DNA from 4 places in the Pseudomonas sp. FG86 genome. Region 4 is predicted to be linked to each of the others. Evidence: predicted binding sites of a transcription regulator. Region 4 holds the regulator's gene; each other region holds the start of a gene.

Region 1 (4,831 bases), on a different contig from region 4:
CTTGAGCTGGTCCAGCGCGATCGTGGACAGCTCGATCATGCGTTCATGCAAGCTCGCCAGTTGCAACTCCGTCTCATAGGTCAACACGCGCTTGAACAGCGTGCCGCCGTTATAGGGTTGCAAGACGTAGTGTAGGGAGCCGTCGACAGCCAGGGAGGTGAACACGGTCTTGAACTCCCCTGGCTTGTGCGCGATCTGCACGCGATAACTCATGGGAACCCGTACACCCAGCAGGTCGATGACCTCGGTGAAACGCGCGCCGGCGGGGAGTGAGCCGCTGGTGCCGGTCTCGGCACCAAGGGAGGTGGGGTGCCATTCGTGCCAGCGATCCGGTTGGGTCACATAGTCATAGACGGCGTCGATAGGGGCCTGGATAAAACGTTCCTGACTGATCCGCTCCAGGCGAATCGACTGCTCAGCGCGCATGGCACACCTCCTGTGTGGCGAAACTATGCACCGTGAGCTGTCAGAATAGTCCACTCCCGCGCATTGCACGGGAGTGTTTCATCCATTTATCAGCGCACCTTGAATCGGCTCATCAACGCAATCACCCGACCGTTCGCATCCAGCAGGCTTTGTGTATTGGTTTCAGTGGCATGGCCGCTTTGTACCAGCTCTTCGACCATATGTCGGATCTGCACCATGCTGCGGTTGATCTCTTCGGTCACCGCGCTCTGTTGCTCGGCAGCCGTGGCGATCTGGGTACTGAGGTTGTTGATATGGCTGACCGAGCCAGCCATCTCATCCAGGCCGCTGTTCACCCGTGCGGTAGCGTCCGCCGCCGACTGGCAGCTGGCCTGGGTGTTTTCCATGGCCGCCACGGACGAACTCACGCCCGTGGTCAGGCGCGCGAGCATTTCATTGATCTGCGAGGTGCTGGCCTGGGTCCGCGCCGCCAGCGCACGCACTTCGTCCGCCACCACCGCAAACCCACGGCCTTGCTCGCCGGCACGTGCGGCTTCGATCGCCGCGTTGAGTGCCAACAGGTTGGTCTGGCCGGCAATCGCGCCAATGACCCCGAGGGTTTCAGTGATGCGCGCGGCGTCCTGGCGCATGTTTTCCACGGTGTGGGTGGCACTGGCGACTTCACCGATCAACGCACTGACGCTGGTAGAGGCTTCACCCACGACCACACGGGAGCGGTCGGCGTGCTCATTGGCGCGCTGGGTGAATGCAGCGGTTTCGGCGGCGTTGTGCGCCACCGTGTCGGCGGTGGAGCTCATTTCGGTGATCGCGGTGACGGTCTGGTCGGTCTCCGAGGCATGCCGCACCAGGATACTGTTGGTCTGCGCCGAGGTGTGCTGCAATTGCGCCAGGCCAGACGACATGGCCCCGGTAGCCTGGGTCACTTCGCCGATCATGTTTTGCAGGTAGACGATAAAGCGGTTGACCGAGTGGCCGATGGCGCCGAGTTCGTCTTCGGCGCGGATGGTGATACGTCGCGTGAGGTCGGCGTCGCCGGCGGAGAGTGCGTCGATGTTGGTTTTCAGCGTTTTCATGCGCTGGACCAACTGGCGAATCGCATAGGCCGCCAGCAGCACCAGCAGCAGTACCATGGGAATTTGCAGCAGCGCCAGGGTGCCGAGCACATCATCGCGCTGGGCGGTGATCAGCGAGGTGGGCAGGGCGGTCGCGAGGAACCATGGCGTGCCTTCGATCGGGCGCATGTAGAAGGTGCTGGCCACGCCCTGGTTGTCGAACTCGCTGCGTTGCAACTTCTGGTCACGCTGGCCAAGGGCTTTGCTGATCATGGCGGCGAACGCCGAGGTGCCGCTCAGTTCGCTGATGTTCTTCAGCACCACCGGGCTGTTGATACGTGTGCTGTTGCTGATGATCTTGCCGTCGCCTTCGACGATCAGCATTTGCCCGCCGATGTCTTTTTCCTTGCTCGCCACCAGGTCGTTGAAGAAACCCAGGGTCACGTCGATAGTGGCAACGCCATACGCCGCGCCATCACGCTGGATGGCCATGGCGCAGTTGGTGCGCGGCTCCTGGCTGGCGTCGTCCTTGTAGGCCGCGGCCCAAGCACATTGCCCGCGTGGCGCGGCGAGGCCGCCCTTGTACCAGCTCTGGTCGTAGTAGTTGGGCGCCGGGTCGCTGTTCCAGAAGGTGTTCACGGCCAGCTTGCCCGACGCATCACGGTGCCAGAAGGTGCTGTGCTTGTTGCGCCCGGGCGTGCGCTGGTTGGGCAGCGGCCAGATACCACCGCCGAACACTTTCAGCTCGCCATACTGGTCCACCAGGCCTGGCAGGACCTTGTCGATGGCATCGCTGTCGAGCAGGGGGATGGTTTGGGTGATGGTGCGTTGCTGGGCCTGGACTTTGTTCAACTCGCCCTGGATCTGTACCGCAACCTCGGCGATGCGATTGAGTACGACCTGCTCTTCAGTCTGGCGCAGGGTGGGCGCGACCAATTGGCCGATGCCCACGACGGTCAACACCAATAGCATCAGGACGAACAGCACCAGGAACACGGTGTAGCGAGCTTGGATGGAGCGCAGTGGGGGCATGGGGGTCGTCCTTACGAAGCGTTTATTGTCGACGCGGCTTTGTTAGAGCTTCGTAGGGCTATCGGCTTGGCGCGCAATAGCTTTAGGTACGATGGTGCAAGGAAGTGGGAGCCCCTTGATAAAGGGGCTCCCTGGCAGGGCTCGTCAGATATCCAGCATTGCCATGACTTCCTTGGGGTAGCGCAGGCCAGCTGTGGCGTCGGCAGGGAAGATGGCGTCCAACGCCGCCAGTTCGGCCGGGGTGAGGGCGATCGATACAGCCGCTACGTTCTGTTCCAGGTACCTGCGCTGCTTGGTCCCGGGGATTGGGACGATGAAGTCACCTTGCGCAAGCACCCAGGCCAAGGCCAATTGCCCGGCGGTGACGCCTTTGTCAGCCGCCAGGCGTTGCACCTGTTTCACCAGTTGCAGGTTTTTCGCAAAGTTATCGCCCTGGAAACGTGGGCTGAGACGGCGATAGTCATCGGCGCCGAAATCGTCCGGGCTTTGCAGGGCGCCGGTGAGAAAGCCCCGGCCCAACGGACTGTAGGGCACGAAGGCAATGCCCAGGCGTTGGCAGGCGGCCAGGCAGCCGTTGTCTTCCTGGTCGCGGCTCCACAAGGAATATTCGCTTTGCAGCGCGCTGATCGGGTGCACCTTGTGGGCGCGTTCCAAGGTGGCGGCGGACGCTTCGCTCAGGCCCAGGTAACGCACCTTGCCTTGCTTGACCAGCTCGGCCATGGCGCCGACGGTTTCTTCGATGGCGACCTCAGGGTCAATGCGGTGCTGGTAATACAGGTCCAGTGTTTCTATGCCCAGCCGCCGCAACGTGCCGTCGATGGCCTCGCGGATGTACTCGGGGCGCCCATTGACGCCGCGCCGCGCCGGGTTCGCCGGGTCGCGCACGATGCCGAATTTGCTCGCCAGGAACACTTGCTCGCGTTTGCCGGCAATCGCCTGGCCGATCAGTTGTTCATTGGTGTGCGGGCCGTACATGTCGGCGGTGTCGAGGAAGTTGACCCCCAGTTCCAGCGCGCGATGCAGGGTGGCCGTGGCCTCGGTGGTATCGGTGTCGGGGGTGTAGAAGTCGGTCATGCCCATGCAGCCGAGGCCGATGGCGGAAACACGTGGGCCGTTTTTACCGAGTTGACGAGTGTGCATGGGTGCAGCTCCTGTTGAGGTAGGCGCCTATTGTTACCCTCGACAAAACCGGGATAAACCGGCTAAAAGCACTATCACTATTCGTAAAATCTAAATAATCCATAGAGGTGGCGAGATTTGGACCGTTTCAACGCAATGCGCGTGTTTACCCGGATTGTCGAGTTGGGCGGGTTCGCCAAGGCGGCCGACAGCCTGCAACTGCCACGCGCGTCGGTGACGATCCTGATCAAGCAACTGGAAGCGCACCTGGGCGTGCAGTTGTTGCAGCGCACGACGCGTCAGGTCAGTCCGACCCTGGATGGCACGGCGTATTACCAGCGTTGCGTGCAATTGCTGACAGACCTGGAGGAAACCGAAGCGGTGTTTTCTACCCGCAGCCAGAACCCGCGCGGCACCCTGAGCATTGATATGCCGTCGGGTATCGGGCGCCTTATCGTGATCCCCGCGTTGCCGACGTTCACCTCGCGTTACCCGCAGATTGAACTGGAGATCAGCCTTAATGACCGCCCGGTGGACCTGATACGCGAAGGTGTGGATTGCGTGCTGCGCGGTGGCCCGGCCCTGGACGAATCACTGGTGGCCAGGCCGCTGGCAATGATGGACCAACTGACCTTGGCCAGCCCCGGGTACCTGGAGCGTATGGGGGTGCCCCAAACCCTGGACGACCTGGCCCGGCATCAGATGGTTGAGTATGTGTCCAGCGCCAGCGGCAAACGCTTCGGGCTGGAATTCGCATTAGCGAACGAGTTGCGGAGCGTCAACCTGGCCAAGACTGTCGCGGTGAACAGTTCAGACGGCTATTTCTCTGCTTGCGAAGCCGGATACGGGTTGATCCAGGCCCCCCATTATCATGCGATGCAGCAACTGGCCCGGGGGACGCTGGTGGAAGTGCTGCCACACTTGCCAGTCCCGAAAATGGCCCTGACGGCGCTGTACCCGCCGCACCGCCAGTTATCACGGCGGGTGCGGGTGTTTGTCGATTGGCTGGTGGAACTGTGCGCGCGGCCCGGCAGTGGGTTACAGCGTTAGGGGCGGGCGCCTGAAAAACCGTCCCCTTTATTACGATGCGTGGGCTTAGCGCTTCACGCCTGGCGCCTGGCCCTTGCGATAGGCCCCCGGCTGCTGGCCAATGACCTTGTGGAACGCCCGCGTAAACGCGGCCACCGACTGATACCCCACCT
Region 2 (4,831 bases), on a different contig from region 4:
CCGCAAACTCAACTTTTTAAGCGCTTAAAATTCCGCATTAAACACTGCTTAAACATATGGGGCTCCCACCTTTTTCAAGGCAAAAAAAATGGCCCCTTGAAAAAGGGGCCATCTTTCACACCATCTTAAAGACTCAGAACAACTTGCGACCCTTGTTGGCCGCAATGCGCATGCGCAGTGCGTTCAACTTGATGAAGCCTGCCGCGTCCGCCTGGTTGTAGGCGCCGCCATCTTCTTCGAAGGTGGCGATATTGGCGTCGAACAGCGATTCATCCGACTTACGACCAGTAACGATCACATTACCCTTGTACAGCTTCAGACGTACAACGCCGTTCACGTGGACCTGGGAAGCATCGATCATCTGTTGCAGCATCAGGCGCTCAGGGCTCCACCAGTAGCCGGTGTAGATCAGGCTGGCGTACTTGGGCATCAGCTCGTCTTTGAGGTGAGCCACTTCGCGATCCAGGGTGATGGATTCGATGGCGCGGTGAGCGCGCAGCATGATGGTGCCACCCGGGGTTTCATAGCAGCCACGGGACTTCATGCCCACGTAGCGGTTCTCGACGATGTCGAGACGGCCGATACCGTGCGCGCCACCGATACGGTTCAAGGTCGCCAGCACGGTGGCCGGGGTCATTTCGACACCGTCCAGCGCGACGATATCGCCGTTGCGGTAGGTCAGTTCCAGGTATTGCGGCTTGTCGGGAGCGTTCTCCGGGGAGACGGTCCATTTCCACATGTCTTCTTCGTGCTCGGTCCAGGTGTCTTCCAGCACGCCGCCTTCATAGGAGATGTGCAGCAGGTTGGCATCCATCGAGTACGGGGATTTCTTCTTGCCATGACGCTCGATCGGGATCGCGTGCTTTTCAGCGTAATCCATCAGCTTTTCACGGGACAGCAGGTCCCACTCACGCCAAGGAGCAATCACTTTCACACCAGGCTTCAGCGCGTAGGCGCCCAATTCGAAGCGTACCTGGTCGTTGCCCTTGCCGGTGGCACCATGGGAAATGGCGTCAGCGCCGGTTTCGTTGGCGATTTCGATCAAGCGCTTGGCGATCAGCGGGCGTGCGATGGAAGTACCCAGCAGGTACTCACCTTCGTAGACGGTGTTGGCGCGAAACATCGGGAAAACGAAATCGCGGACGAACTCTTCGCGCAGGTCGTCAATGTAGATCTCTTTCACGCCCATGGCTTGCGCCTTGGCACGTGCAGGTTCGACCTCTTCGCCCTGACCCAGGTCAGCGGTGAAGGTCACCACTTCACAGTTATAAGTATCCTGCAGCCACTTGAGGATCACCGAAGTGTCCAGGCCGCCGGAATACGCGAGAACGACCTTGTTTACGTCGGCCATGCCATCACTCCACGGGGTTTTACGGAAAGGCGTCGATTCTACCGACCAAAACCGTGAATTTACAGGGGCGCGACAGCAAATGAAGATAAAGCGACAGATTATGTCGACCGAGCGACCGATGGTCGCACCTTATGACGTGGCAGCAGGGTTGCTGGGGGCCTTGGCCTGGGGCGCCGTTTTGTCCGGAACGGCAACGCGCTCGAGCTGAATGTTCACGCGGCGGTTACGGGCGCGGTTGGCGGCGTTGGTATTAGGCGCCAGGGGGTAGCTTTCGCCATGGAAGCGCATCGTGATCTGCGACTCCTGGATACCATTGGCCTTGAAGTAGTCCATCACCGCCAGGGCACGCCGGCGCGACACATCGCGGTTGGTCAGGCGATTGCCGCTGTTGTCGGAGTGGCCGTTCAACTCGATATGGTTCACCGTCGGGTCGGCTTTCATGAACGCGAGAATCACCGCCAGCTTGCGCTTGGCCGCAGCATCCAGTTCGATGCCTCCACCGGGGAAGCCGATTTCGGTCTGTTTGACCTGATCGTAATTCATCGGTAACAGCTTGGCGGTGCACAGTTGATAGTCGTTATAGGCCTTGTTGAATTTCACCGGTAACAGGCGAATTTCCGAATAGCCGCCCTCGCGGGCGTAATGCCGCACGGTCGGGCTGCGCCCCTCGAGCAAACCGGTGAACAGGCGCCCGGCCTGGGCCTGGGAACTGTTGAACAGAACATCGCCACTGCCCGCGTGCACGGCGCCGAGGTTGATATCGCCCCGGCCCGGTTGCCAGGGCGCAGCGGCCGCCAGCAACGTGGCCGAGCCCGCGCCCAACGCGCCGCTGTAGGCTTTCAAACGGAACGTGGCCTGCTCGCCGGCCCGGCGCACGAACTCACCCGAGCCGAAATCGGTGATCGGCTGGGTCAGGCGGCACTCGAATTGGTCGCCTTCCACCTTCCACTCAATATTTTCCAGACGTGTCTGGAACGTGAGGGCCATCGCAGGCAGGCTGGCGAACACACTGAGCAGGGCTAGATAATGCTGGCGCACGGGAGGCTCCACTGGTTTCTACAACACTTCAAAGCGTCATACATCGTTAAGGCATACCCAGGGATATCGGTCGCATCCTGCAAAACTTGATAGCGAGTGCCTGCAAGAGTCTTTTCCGGTAGCATTCCCACCAGATTGACCCGCCTGGAATCCCCAATGTCCGACCGCCTGACCCTGCTGCGTCCCGACGACTGGCATATTCATCTTCGCGATGGTGCTGCGTTGCCCCAAACCGTGGCCGATGTAGCGCGTACGTTTGGCCGCGCCATCATCATGCCTAACCTGGTACCTCCGGTGCGCAATGCCGAGCAAGCCGACGCCTATCGCCAGCGCATCCTCGCTGCGCGGCCGGCCGGCAGCCGCTTCGAACCGCTGATGGTGCTCTACCTGACCGACCGCACCCAGCCCGAAGAAATTCGTGAGGCCAAGGCCTGCGGTTTCGTGCACGCCGCCAAGCTGTACCCGGCGGGCGCAACCACCAACTCCGATTCAGGCGTGACCAGCATCGATAAGATCCTGCCCGCCATCGAAGCCATGGCTGAAGTTGGCATGCCGCTGTTGATCCACGGTGAAGTCACCCGTGGCGACGTCGACGTGTTCGATCGCGAGAAGCTCTTCATCGACGAGCACATGCGCCGCGTGGTCGAGCTGTTCCCCACGCTCAAGGTGGTGTTCGAACACATCACCACGGCGGATGCCGTGCAGTTCGTCACCGAGGCCTCGGCCAACGTGGGCGCGACCATCACTGCGCATCACCTGCTCTACAACCGCAACCACATGCTGGTGGGCGGGATTCGGCCGCACTTCTATTGCCTGCCGATTCTCAAGCGCAATACCCATCAGGTGGCCTTGCTGGACGCCGCCACCAGCGGCAACCCGAAGTTCTTCCTCGGTACCGACTCGGCTCCCCATGCCCAGCACGCCAAGGAAGCCGCATGCGGTTGTGCCGGGTGCTACACCGCGTATGCCGCCATCGAGTTGTATGCCGAAGCGTTCGAACAGCGCAATGCCCTGGACAAGCTCGAAGGCTTCGCCAGCCTCAACGGTCCACGTTTCTATGGCCTGCCGGCGAATACCGATCGCATTACCCTGGTCCGTGAAGACTGGACCGCCCCTGCCAGCCTGCCGTTTGGCGAGCTGACTGTTATCCCGCTGCGCGCCGGTGAAACACTGCGCTGGCGCCTGCTGGAGGAAAGCAAGTGAGTGAAGACCATTACGACGACGAACACGAGCATAGCGGGGGCGGCTCCCGTCACCCGATGGCCGAGCGGTTTCGCGGCTATCTGCCGGTTGTCATCGACGTAGAAACCGGGGGCTTCAACTGCGCCACCGATGCCCTGCTGGAAATCGCGGCCACCACCATTGGCATGGATGAACAGGGCTTCGTGTTCCCGGAACACACGCACTTCTTCCGGGTTGAACCGTTCGAAGGCGCCAATATCGAAGCCGCGGCCCTGGAGTTCACCGGGATCAAGCTTGATCACCCGTTGCGCATGGCAGTCAGTGAAGAAGCGGCGCTGACCGATATCTTTCGTGGCGTGCGCAAGGCATTGAAGGCCAATGGCTGCAAACGCGCGATCCTGGTGGGTCACAACAGCAGCTTCGACCTGGGCTTCCTCAACGCCGCAGTGGCGCGCCTGGACATGAAGCGCAACCCGTTCCACCCGTTCTCCAGCTTTGACACGGCGACCCTGGCCGGCCTGGCCTATGGCCAGACCGTCTTGGCCAAAGCCTGCCAGGCGGCCGGTATCGACTTTGACGGACGCGAAGCCCATTCGGCCCGCTACGACACTGAAAAGACCGCCGAACTGTTCTGCGGTATCGTCAACCGTTGGAAACAGATGGGTGGCTGGGAAGACTTCAGCGACTGAGTTCATCGCCCGCGCATAAAAAAACCGGCCCTCTCAGGCCGGTTTTTTTTACCCGGAATCTGGCTTACAGCTTGCCAGCGTTCTCGGTCAGGTAAGCCGCAACACCTTCAGGCGAAGCGTTCATGCCCTTATCGCCTTTTTTCCAGTTGGCAGGGCAGACTTCGCCGTGTTCTTCGTGGAATTGCAGGGCGTCGACCAGACGGATCAGCTCTTCCATGTTACGGCCCAGCGGCAGGTCGTTGATGATCTGCGAGCGCACAACGCCCTTGTCATCGATCAGGAACGCGCCACGGAAAGCCACGCCGCCTTCGGACTCAACGTCGTAGGCCTTGGCGATGTCGTGCTTCATGTCGGCAGCCATGGTGTATTGGACTTTGCCGATGCCGCCATCATTGATGGCAGTGTTACGCCAGGCGTTGTGGGTGAAATGGGAGTCGATGGAAACGGCGACCACTTCAACATTGCGCGCCTTGAAATCGGCCATGCGGTGATCCAGGGCGATCAGTTCCGAAGGGCAGACAAAGGTGAAGTCCAGCGGGTAGAAAAACACCAGGCCGTATTTGCCTTTGAT
Region 3 (4,831 bases), on a different contig from region 4:
CCAACGTCGACATGATCGTGATCGTGTTCGCGCCGCTGCCCGAGCCTCATGCCAACCTGATCGACCGCTACCTGGTGGCGGCCGAACATGCCGGCATTCGTCCGTTGCTGCTGCTGAACAAATTCGACCTGATCGACGAGCAGAACGCTCCGGCGCTCAATGCGTTGCTGGCGGTCTACCGCACCCTGGGTTACCCGGTGCTGGAAGTCTCGGCGCATCACGGCAACGGCATGGAACAGCTGCAACAGCAGTTGAATGGGCGTATCAGCGTGTTTGTCGGCCAGTCCGGCGTGGGCAAGTCATCGCTGGTCAACAGCCTGCTACCGGAAGTCGACACCCGTGTCGGCCCGCTGTCGGAACTGTCCGGCCAGGGCACCCACACCACCACCACCGCGCGATTGTTCCACTTCCCCGGCGGCGGTGAGCTGATCGACTCCCCAGGTATTCGAGAATTCGGCCTCGGCCACGTCAGCCGCAGCGATGTAGAAGCCGGCTTTATCGAATTCAACGACCTGATCGGCACTTGCCGCTTCCGCGATTGCAAACACGACCGCGAACCCGGTTGCGCCTTGCTCAAGGCGCTGGAGGATGGCCGCGTGCAGCAGCAGCGGATGAACAGCTATCGGTCGATTATTGCGAGCTTGCCCGAAAGCAGTTACTAGACCACCCCACGCAATATCTGGCGAGCAAGCCTGTCGTGGCGAGCGGGCTTGCCCCGCGTTGGGTTGCGAAGCGGCCCCAATCAATCGGAATGCGGAGTATCAGGCACTCCTCTGCGGCGGGTTCTGGGGCTGCTTCGCAGCCCAACGCGGGGCAAGCCCGCTCGCCACAGTTACAGTGTTCCGCCTTAACTGACAGGCATCAGGGCACGCCCGCATCCCACAACAAGCCCGCACCCTCCCCCACAACAGGCTCGCTCACCACAAACATCCGGTGTGACTACGAGCCCGTCGCAGGCACCGTAGGATCCTTCACCCCGCCGTCATCAAACAGGTTCAGCTTCTGCCGCAGCTCATGCGCCGGCAATGGCTCCTGCCCCGGCGCAATCGCATTCGGATCGGCCGGGGTTTCACCTGGCGCGCCTGCGCCGGATGTCGGCGGCGGCGGTGGCTGATCACCTTCAATCGCTCGCTGGGCCTTTTTAGTCAGCACAACGATATCGATGCGGCGATTGATCGGGTTGAACGGGTCTTTCGGATCAAACAATTGGGAAGAGGCAAAGCCGACCACTCGTGCCACTTGCGCGTCCGGGTAGCTGCCGGCCACCAGTGCACGGCGAGCAGCGTTGGCACGGTTGGCCGAAAGCTCCCAGTTGCCAAAGTCGCCCTGCCCCGCATACGGCTTGGCATCGGTGTGGCCGCTGATACTGATCTTGTTCGGCACGGCCTTGATGGTGTCGGCCATGGCCAGCAGGATATCTTCGAAATACGGCTTCAAGCGCGCGCTGCCGGAGTCGAACATCGGCCGGTTCGCGGCGTCAGTGATCTGGATACGCAAGCCTTCCGGGGTAATCTCGAAGGAAATCTGATCCTTGAACTTCAGCAGTTGAGGGTTTTCCTCGACCTTGGTCTGCAATTCCTGCAGCAGCAATTCAAGGCGTTCCTGCTCGACCTGCTCAGCCATGCTCTCGACGGTATCGCGCTCGATCGGAATTTTTTCCTGGGGCGCCTCGGTCTTGACCTCCGGGTTGATGGTGCGCTCAGGCGCCAACTGCGGCGAACCGCCAAGGTCGATTACAAAGGGGGTGCCACTTTCCGAGAAGCCAATAGGGTCCTTGAAGTAACCGGCGATGGCGATCTTCTGCTCGGGCGTGGCCGTGGACATCAGCCACAGCACCAGGAAGAACGCCATCATCGCCGTCGCGAAGTCGGCGAAGGCGATTTTCCAGGCGCCACCATGGTGCCCCGCGGCGAAGCGCTTGACGCGCTTGATGATTATCGGCTGGTTGTTTTCCATGGCTTAGCGACCGCGAACCGCTTGTTCCAACTCGGCAAAACTCGGGCGATGTTTCGGGTACAGCACCTTGCGACCGAATTCCACCGCCAGCGAAGGCGGCATGCCCGATGCAGAAGCGACCAGGCTGGCCTTGATCGCTTCATACAGATTGATTTCTTCCTTGGCATCGTGGGCCAGGGAGGTGGCGAGCGGGCCGAAGAAACCATAGGCCGCAAGAATACCGAAGAAGGTACCCACGAGCGCCGCACCTACGTGCATGCCGATAGCTTTCTGGTCGCCCTCGCCGAGGGACGCCATGGTTACCACGATACCCAGTACCGCCGCGACTATACCGAAACCAGGCATACCGTCGGCAACACCGGTCACCGCGTGGGAAGGATGCTCCAGCTCTTCCTTGAGGCTGAACAGCTCCATGTCGAACAGGCCTTCCAGCTCATGGGGCGCCATGTTGCCCGAGGACATGATGCGCAGGTAGTCGCAGATATACGCGGTCATGCGCTCATCTTTGAGCACGGCCGGGTACTTGGCGAAAATCGGGCTGGCCGCGGCATCTTCGATGTCGCCTTCGATGGCCATCATGCCTTCACGGCGGCTCTTGTTGAGGATCTCGTAGATCAGCCCCAGCACTTCCAGGTAGAAGGTGTGGGAAAAGCGCGAGCTGAACATGCCCAGCGACTTCTTGATCACATGCATGGTCATGTAGCCGGGGTTGGCCTGCAAGAATGCGCCGAACGCCGCACCACCAATAATCAGCACTTCAAAGGGCTGGATCAACGCAGCGATCTTACCGTGGGACAGGACGTACCCACCGAGCACGCTTGCGATGACGACGATGATGCCGATTATTTTAGCCATAGGGGATGTGTACTTGCGCCGTGAGGTTCATGGACATATTTGGAGGAACTGCAAAACTCTTGTTCTACTTATCGGCAAAACTGCGCCAGACTATAGGCCGTTAAGGCGAAAAGCCAGTTCGGCCCGCTCTGGGCGTGTTGACCGCAAGTGATGATCGCGCCCCAATCATGGCTAATGAAACGACCGTACCCACTGTAAAACCCACCACCCTCGCTGCTTGGATCAAGCGTCTGGACGAAGTGCGGCTGCCCGTTCCCCAGGCGAACCACGAGCGCGTGTGCAAAGCCATCCGCGACAGCCGCAGTTCGTTGCGAGATATTGCCGAACTGATGCAAGACAGCCCCGCGCTGGTGCTCAGCGTGATGCGCGAAGCCAACAGCCACACCCATGGCAGCCTGGCGGAACCGGCGGAAAACCTCGAAGTGGCGCTCAACCGCCTCGGCCTCAAACGCGCCGAAGAGTTGCTCGCGCGCCTGCCTTCAGTGCCTGCCAATGAGATTCCCGTCGCCTTGCGCCAACTGCTGCTGGTGAGCCAACACGCTTCCCAGCAGGCCAACGGCCTGTTCGCCAGCCGCCTGGCGCGGCTGTGGCAAGACATTCACTGGGGCAGCTTGCTGTTTCTATCGCCGCTGTGGCCGATGGCGGTTGCCTACCCCAAGCTCCTGGAAGAGTGGGAACTGCGAGTTATCCACAAAGGCCAGTCGGCACGTCAGGTTGAACAGGAGTTATTTGGCGTCCGCCTGCTGGACCTGTGCCTCGGCCTGACTGAAACCTGGCACCTGCCCATCTGGGTGTCCCAGGGTTATAACCTGCTGCTGAAGGAACAACGCCTGCTGGTCAAGGCATTGCACATCGCCCGGGAAGATGACCCGCTGCGCCATCAGCAATTGCTCGATGCCGACCCCAGCCTGCGCCGCTGGTTGAACCAACCCGCCAATACCGTGCTGCTGGCCAACGGTCTGGCGATGTCGGCGCAAGAATCATGGACCTGCCCGCACACCAAACGCTGGCAGTACCTCACGGCCCTGTACCTGCAACAGCCATTGAGCGAAGTACAGCAACAGTCCCACCAGCAAGCCGTCACCAGCGCCCGTACGACGTTGATGCCCGACCTTTGGCACCCGGCGCTGTCGCTGATCTGGCCATGGAATGTGCAGAAGATCCATCGCGGCCTGCTGCCCGCGCCGCCGCCTACCGCAGAGTCCCTGGCCATCTGGCGCAAGCGTTGCACGGAGTTGCTGGTGGAGCCGAGCCGCTTTGCCAATGCCATGCACTTGACCACGTGCGCCAAGGAAGCGCTGGTCGCCAGTGGCATGCAACGAGTGTTGCTGTTTATGGCGGATCGCGCCCTGAGCACCTTGCGCGTGCATCAGGCCGATGGCCTGCCGAAGGACGCCGCGAACCTGAGCCTGGATGTGGTCAACAGCACGCTGCTGCAACGCATGCTGGAAAAATCCGCCCAGGTGCGCCTGACGCCCGACAACCACGCACAGTTCTCGGCCCTGTTGCCGCCGATCCTGCGTCGCCTGTTCACCGGGGAACACCTGTTGCTGCGTTCGCTGAGCTGCAATGGCCGCGTGGTGATGTTGATGGTGGCCGACCAGGGCGGCGGGCCATTTTCGGAAACCACCGTGCAGGCCTTCGGCAAAACCGCCCAGTGCATCGAGAAAGCCCTGCACAGCTTTACCAACCGCAGCGCCTGATGCTTGCGCTACAATCGCGGTCCTTTATCGCCAACATTTGTGCCCAGGAGACCTCACATGCCTGACTTCTCTGGCTTGCCGCTGGTGATCGAATCCAGCGACCTGCTCGGTCGCCTTGATGCCGAACACCTGATTCTGGTGGATCTCACCAGTGCCGCCCGCTACGCCGAAGGGCATATCCCCGGCGCGCATTTCGTTGACCCCAAGCGCACCCAACTGGGCCAGCCGCCGGCACCCGGCCTGCTGCCCAACAAAGCCGACCTGGAAAAACTGTTCGGCGAACTGGGCCACACCCCGGACGCAACCTACGTGGTCTA
Region 4 (4,831 bases):
GATGTCTTCGCTGGTCGGCTCGGCAGGCGCAGCGGCCGCGGGTGCGGGTGCGGGTACGGCCGACGGTGCTTCAGCCTCGGCCTTGACCGCATTGAGAGAGTCGAGCAACTGCTCGAACTCGCTGTCGGTGACATCCGCTTCGGCTTCGACCACCGGCTCTGGCGCCGCTTCCACCACCGGCGCGGCCGAGGTGTCGGCAGGTTCTGCCAGGCGCGCCAGGGCGGCCAGCAGTTCCGGGGTGGCGGCGGTGATCGGGGCACGTTCGCGCACTTCGCTGAACATGCCGTTGACCGCATCCAACGCTTCGAGGATTACATCCATTAACTCCGAGTCAACGTGACGCTCACCCTTGCGCAGGATGTCGAACACGTTTTCGGCGATGTGGCAGCACTCCACCAGCTCATGGAGCTGGAGGAAGCCGGCGCCCCCTTTTACAGTATGAAAACCGCGAAAAATTGCATTGAGCAGGTTCGCATCATCCGGGCGGCTTTCCAGCTCGACCAGTTGTTCGGACAATTGCTCTAAAATTTCGCCGGCCTCTACAAGGAAATCCTGAAGGATTTCTTCATCGGCGCCGAAGCTCATGGGTGTGCTCCTTAGAAGCCTAAACTGGATAACAGGTCATCTACGTCATCCTGACCTGACACAACGTCTTCACGTTTATCGGCATGAATCTGCGGACCTTCACCCTTGGCGAGATGTTTTTGTGGATCTTTTTCAGAGAGGATCGCTTCGCGGTCATGTTCGATGCCGGCGAAACGGTCGACCTGGCCGGCCATGAGTACCAATTTGAGCAGGTTGCTTTCCACTTCGGTGACCAACTGGGTCACACGCTTGATCACCTGACCGGTCAGGTCCTGGTAATCCTGGGCGAGCAGAATGTCATTGAGGTTGCTGGAAACCGTACGGTTTTCCTGCTCGCTGCGTGACAGGAACCCTTCGACCCGACGGGCCAGCTCACGAAACTCTTCTGCGCCGACTTCACGGCGCATGAAGCGACCCCAGTCAACGCTCAGCGCCTGGGCTTCCGTGGCCATGCCGTTGACCAGGGGCGTGGCGTTTTCCACCAGGTCCATGGTGCGGTTGGCCGCTGCCTCAGTCAGCCTGACCACATAGGACAGGCGTTCGGTGGCGTCGGTGATCTGCGAAATCTCTTCGGCTTGAGGCATGTGCGGGTCAATCTGGAAATTGACGATCGCACTGTGAAGCTCGCGTGTGAGCTTGCCCACCTCCTGGTACAGGCCGCGGTCACGGGTCTGGTTGAGCTGATGGATTAACTGCACCGCATCGCCGAACTGGCCTTTTTCAAGGCTGTCGACCAGCTGGTGAGCATGTTTTTTCAGGGTCGACTCAAAGTCGGCCTGCGATGATTCTTTTTGCTCCATAGCTCCCCCGTGGCAGCATTAGCCGTGGATGCGTTCGAAGATTTTTTCGATCTTCTCTTTCAAGGCCTGCGCAGTGAATGGTTTGACCACATAGCCGTTAACCCCGGCTTGGGCGGCTTCGATGATCTGTTCACGCTTGGCTTCGGCGGTCACCATCAGCACGGGAAGACTGCGCAGTTTTTCGTCGGCACGCACGTGGCGCAACAAGTCGATACCCGTCATGCCCGGCATGTTCCAATCGGTTACCAGAAAGTCGATGCTCCCGCTGTTGAGGATCGGAATCGCCGTAAGGCCGTCATCCGCCTCGACCGTGTTTGTGAACCCAAGGTCACGCAACAGGTTTTTTATGATCCGCCGCATCGTTGAGAAGTCATCAACGATGAGGATTTTCATGTTCTTGTCCAATTCGACCTCCAAGCAGTCTTAAACGCGCCCAGCACCTGGACGCGCCATTTCAATCAACAGGCGTTACACAAAAAGGACTGCCCAGGGCACCACGGTTAGCCCCCGCGGCGGCCAAGGCCCTCGCGGTTGCGTCTGCAGTGTCCCCACACTGCCTGTCAGCGCGCGCGCCACTCTCCCAATCGCCCCCGCAAGCGGGCCGCGCACTGGCTGTGCAGCTGGCTGACACGCGATTCGCTGACCCCCAGGACCTCACCGATTTCCTTGAGGTTCAGCTCTTCGTCGTAGTACAGCGCCAACACCAGTCGCTCACGCTCCGGCAAATTGGCAATTGCGTCGGCCAATGCGCCCTGGAAGCGTTCATCCTCCAGGTCACGCGACGGCTCCATATGCGTACTCGCGCCGTCCTCGTGCAACCCTTCGTGTTCGCCGTCCTGCAACAGGTCGTCGAAACTGAACAGGCGGCTGCCCAAGGTATCGTTCAAAATCCCGTAATAATCGTCGAGACTCAATTGGAGTTCGGCCGCAACTTCATGATCTTTAGCGTCGCGACCGGTTTTTGCTTCAATTGACCGAATTGCGTCACTGACCATGCGCGTATTGCGGTGTACCGAACGCGGCGCCCAATCGCCTTTGCGCACCTCATCGAGCATCGCGCCACGGATACGGATACCCGCATACGTCTCGAAACTCGCGCCCTTGCTCGCGTCGTATTTGGTCGACACTTCGAGAAGGCCGATCATGCCGGCCTGGATCAGGTCTTCGACCTGGACACTGGCGGGGAGGCGTGCCAGCAAGTGATAGGCGATGCGTTTGACCAAAGGCGCGTAACGCTCGATCAACTCACCCTGACTGTCACGGGCGGACTTCTTGTAGGCGTTGTAGCCGGTCGCTGTCATAGCACGGGTCCTGCGCTCGTCTGATGCACCAATCGCTCGACGAAAAACTCCAGATGCCCCCGAGGGTTAGCGGGCAACGGCCAAGTATCGACCTTCTGAGCAATAGCCTTGAACGCCAAGGCGCATTTCGAACGAGGGAACGCTTCGTAGACTGCACGCTGCTTTTGCACAGCCTTGCGCACACACTCGTCATAGGGAACTGCGCCGACGTATTGTAGGGCGACATCGAGAAAGCGATCCGTGACCTTGGTCAACTTGGCGAACAGGTTGCGGCCTTCCTGCGGGCTTTGGGCCATGTTGGCCAGCACGCGGAAGCGGTTCATGCCGTAGTCGCGGTTAAGCAGTTTGATCAGGGCATAGGCGTCGGTGATCGAGGTGGGTTCATCGCAGACCACCAGCAACACTTCCTGCGCGGCGCGCACGAAGCTGACCACCGACTCGCCGATCCCGGCGGCGGTGTCGATCACCAGCACGTCGAGGTTGTCGCCGATATCGCTGAACGCCTGGATCAGACCGGCATGCTGCGCCGGGCTCAGGTGCACCATGCTCTGGGTGCCCGAGGCGGCCGGTACGATACGGATCCCACCGGGGCCCTGGAGCAGCACATCACGCAGCTCACAGCGGCCCTCGATCACATCGGCGAGGGTGTGTTTGGGCGTCAGTCCCAGCAGAACGTCGACATTCGCCAGCCCCAGGTCAGCATCCAGCAGCATGACGCGACGGCCAAGCTCTGCCAGCGCCAGGGACAAATTCACTGACACGTTAGTTTTCCCGACGCCACCTTTGCCGCCGGTCACCGCGATCACCTGTACGGGATGCATGCTGCCCATTTTATTTCTTTACCTTGTCTTGCTTAGACGCAGGCTACATGGCTTGGCCGCGTGAATCGCTTGCAGACCATCGATGTAGATACATTTCACGGTGTTCATACTGACTCAACCCACCCGTTTTGCCGGGTTGTGGTAGAGGTCAGCGAACATGTCGGCCATCGCTTCCTCGCTAGGCTCTTCTTGCATTTGCACGCTGACGGCACGGCTGACCAACTGATGACGGCGCGGCAGATGCAGGTCATCCGGGATCCGCGGCCCGTCGGTCAGGTAGGCGACCGGTAGTTCATGACTGATGGCCAGGCTCAACACCTCGCCCAGGCTCGCCGTTTCATCAAGCTTAGTCAGGATGCAGCCGGCCAGCCCGCAGCGCTTGTAGCTATGGTACGCAGCGGTAAGAACTTGTTTTTGGCTGGTGGTTGCAAGCACCAGGTAATTTTTAGACTTGATGCCACGCCCGGCCAGGCTTTCCAGTTGCAGGCGCAAGGCCGGGTCGCTGGCTTGCAGCCCCGCGGTGTCGATCAGCACCACGCGTTTACGCAGCAACGGGTCGAGCGCGTTGGCCAGCGACTGGCCTGGGTCGACGTGGGTCACCGACACATTGAGGATGCGACCCAGGGTCTTGAGTTGCTCCTGGGCGCCGATACGGTAGCTGTCCATGCTCACCAGCGCGATATTCGAAGCGCCGTATTTGAGCACATAACGGGCCGCCAGCTTGGCCAGGGTGGTGGTCTTGCCCATGCCGGCAGGGCCGACCATGGCGATCACACCGCCCTCTTCCAGGGGTTCGATTTCCGGGGTGGCGATCATCCGCGCCAGGTGGGCCAGCAACATGCGCCAGGCCTGGCGAGGTTCTTCGATTTCGGTGGTCAGCGCCAACAGGTCGCGGGACAACGGGCCAGACAGGCCGATGCGTTGCAGGCGACGCCAGAGGTTAGCCTGGTGCGGTTTGCTGCCTTGCAACTGGGTCCAGGCCAGCGAGCCCAACTGCACTTCCAGCAATTCACGCAGGCCGTTGAGTTCAAAGCGCATCGAATCGAACACGCGCTGGTCGACTGCGGCAGCCGGCGCGGGCGCTGCAGGACGTGGCGGTTCTTTGAACGTAGGTTCGACCAGCGGCTCGGCAGCGGTCAGCGGCAAGCCGGCGAACAACTGGCGATTGGTGGTGGCATCGCTGTCACCCCGCATGCTCAGCTCAGCCTGGGCCGACACAATGCGCGAGGCGGTCTTGCGCAGCTCGTCTTCGAGTTCCATGTTCGGCACGCGCGGGGCCAGCGCCGAAGGGGTGTAGTCCAGGGCAGCCGTCAGCTCGACACCG

Evidence for each region. Region 4 encodes FliA, which starts transcription of late flagellar genes. Its sites were predicted from a motif close to CTAAAGTTTNNNNNNNNNNNGCCGNTAA; they were not measured.
Region 1: a site for FliA is predicted at 2,569-2,596, ahead of ACODSV_RS04505 (methyl-accepting chemotaxis protein). Genes of this name have one in related genera too.
Region 2: a site for FliA is predicted at 2,453-2,480, ahead of ACODSV_RS27160 (flagellar protein MotY). Genes of this name have one in related genera too.
Region 3: a site for FliA is predicted at 2,880-2,907, ahead of motA (flagellar motor stator protein MotA). Genes of this name have one in related genera too.

The regions. Positions count from the first base shown of each region.
Region 1 is NZ_JBMDIS010000004.1:216,989-221,819, reverse strand. It holds gene ACODSV_RS04510 (SRPBCC family protein) at 1-426, opposite strand, end outside; gene ACODSV_RS04505 (methyl-accepting chemotaxis protein) at 516-2,510, opposite strand; gene ACODSV_RS04500 (aldo/keto reductase) at 2,655-3,650, opposite strand; gene ACODSV_RS04495 (LysR family transcriptional regulator) at 3,768-4,679, shown strand; gene ACODSV_RS04490 (AraC family transcriptional regulator) at 4,725-4,831, opposite strand, start outside.
Region 2 is NZ_JBMDIS010000063.1:894-5,724, forward strand. It holds gene ACODSV_RS27155 (argininosuccinate synthase) at 134-1,351, opposite strand; gene ACODSV_RS27160 (flagellar protein MotY) at 1,481-2,389, opposite strand; gene pyrC (dihydroorotase) at 2,546-3,592, shown strand; gene rnt (ribonuclease T) at 3,589-4,260, shown strand; gene ACODSV_RS27175 (peroxiredoxin) at 4,325-4,831, opposite strand, start outside.
Region 3 is NZ_JBMDIS010000010.1:125,728-130,558, reverse strand. It holds gene rsgA (small ribosomal subunit biogenesis GTPase RsgA) at 1-662, shown strand, start outside; gene motB (flagellar motor protein MotB) at 940-1,956, opposite strand; gene motA (flagellar motor stator protein MotA) at 1,960-2,811, opposite strand; gene ACODSV_RS09765 (HDOD domain-containing protein) at 2,979-4,514, shown strand; gene ACODSV_RS09760 (rhodanese-like domain-containing protein) at 4,572-4,831, shown strand, end outside.
Region 4 is NZ_JBMDIS010000094.1:3,369-8,199, reverse strand. It holds gene ACODSV_RS31290 (chemotaxis protein CheA) at 1-585, opposite strand, end outside; gene ACODSV_RS31285 (protein phosphatase CheZ) at 597-1,385, opposite strand; gene ACODSV_RS31280 (chemotaxis response regulator CheY) at 1,404-1,778, opposite strand; gene fliA (RNA polymerase sigma factor FliA) at 1,946-2,686, opposite strand; gene fleN (flagellar synthesis regulator FleN) at 2,683-3,516, opposite strand; gene flhF (flagellar biosynthesis GTPase FlhF) at 3,622-4,831, opposite strand, start outside.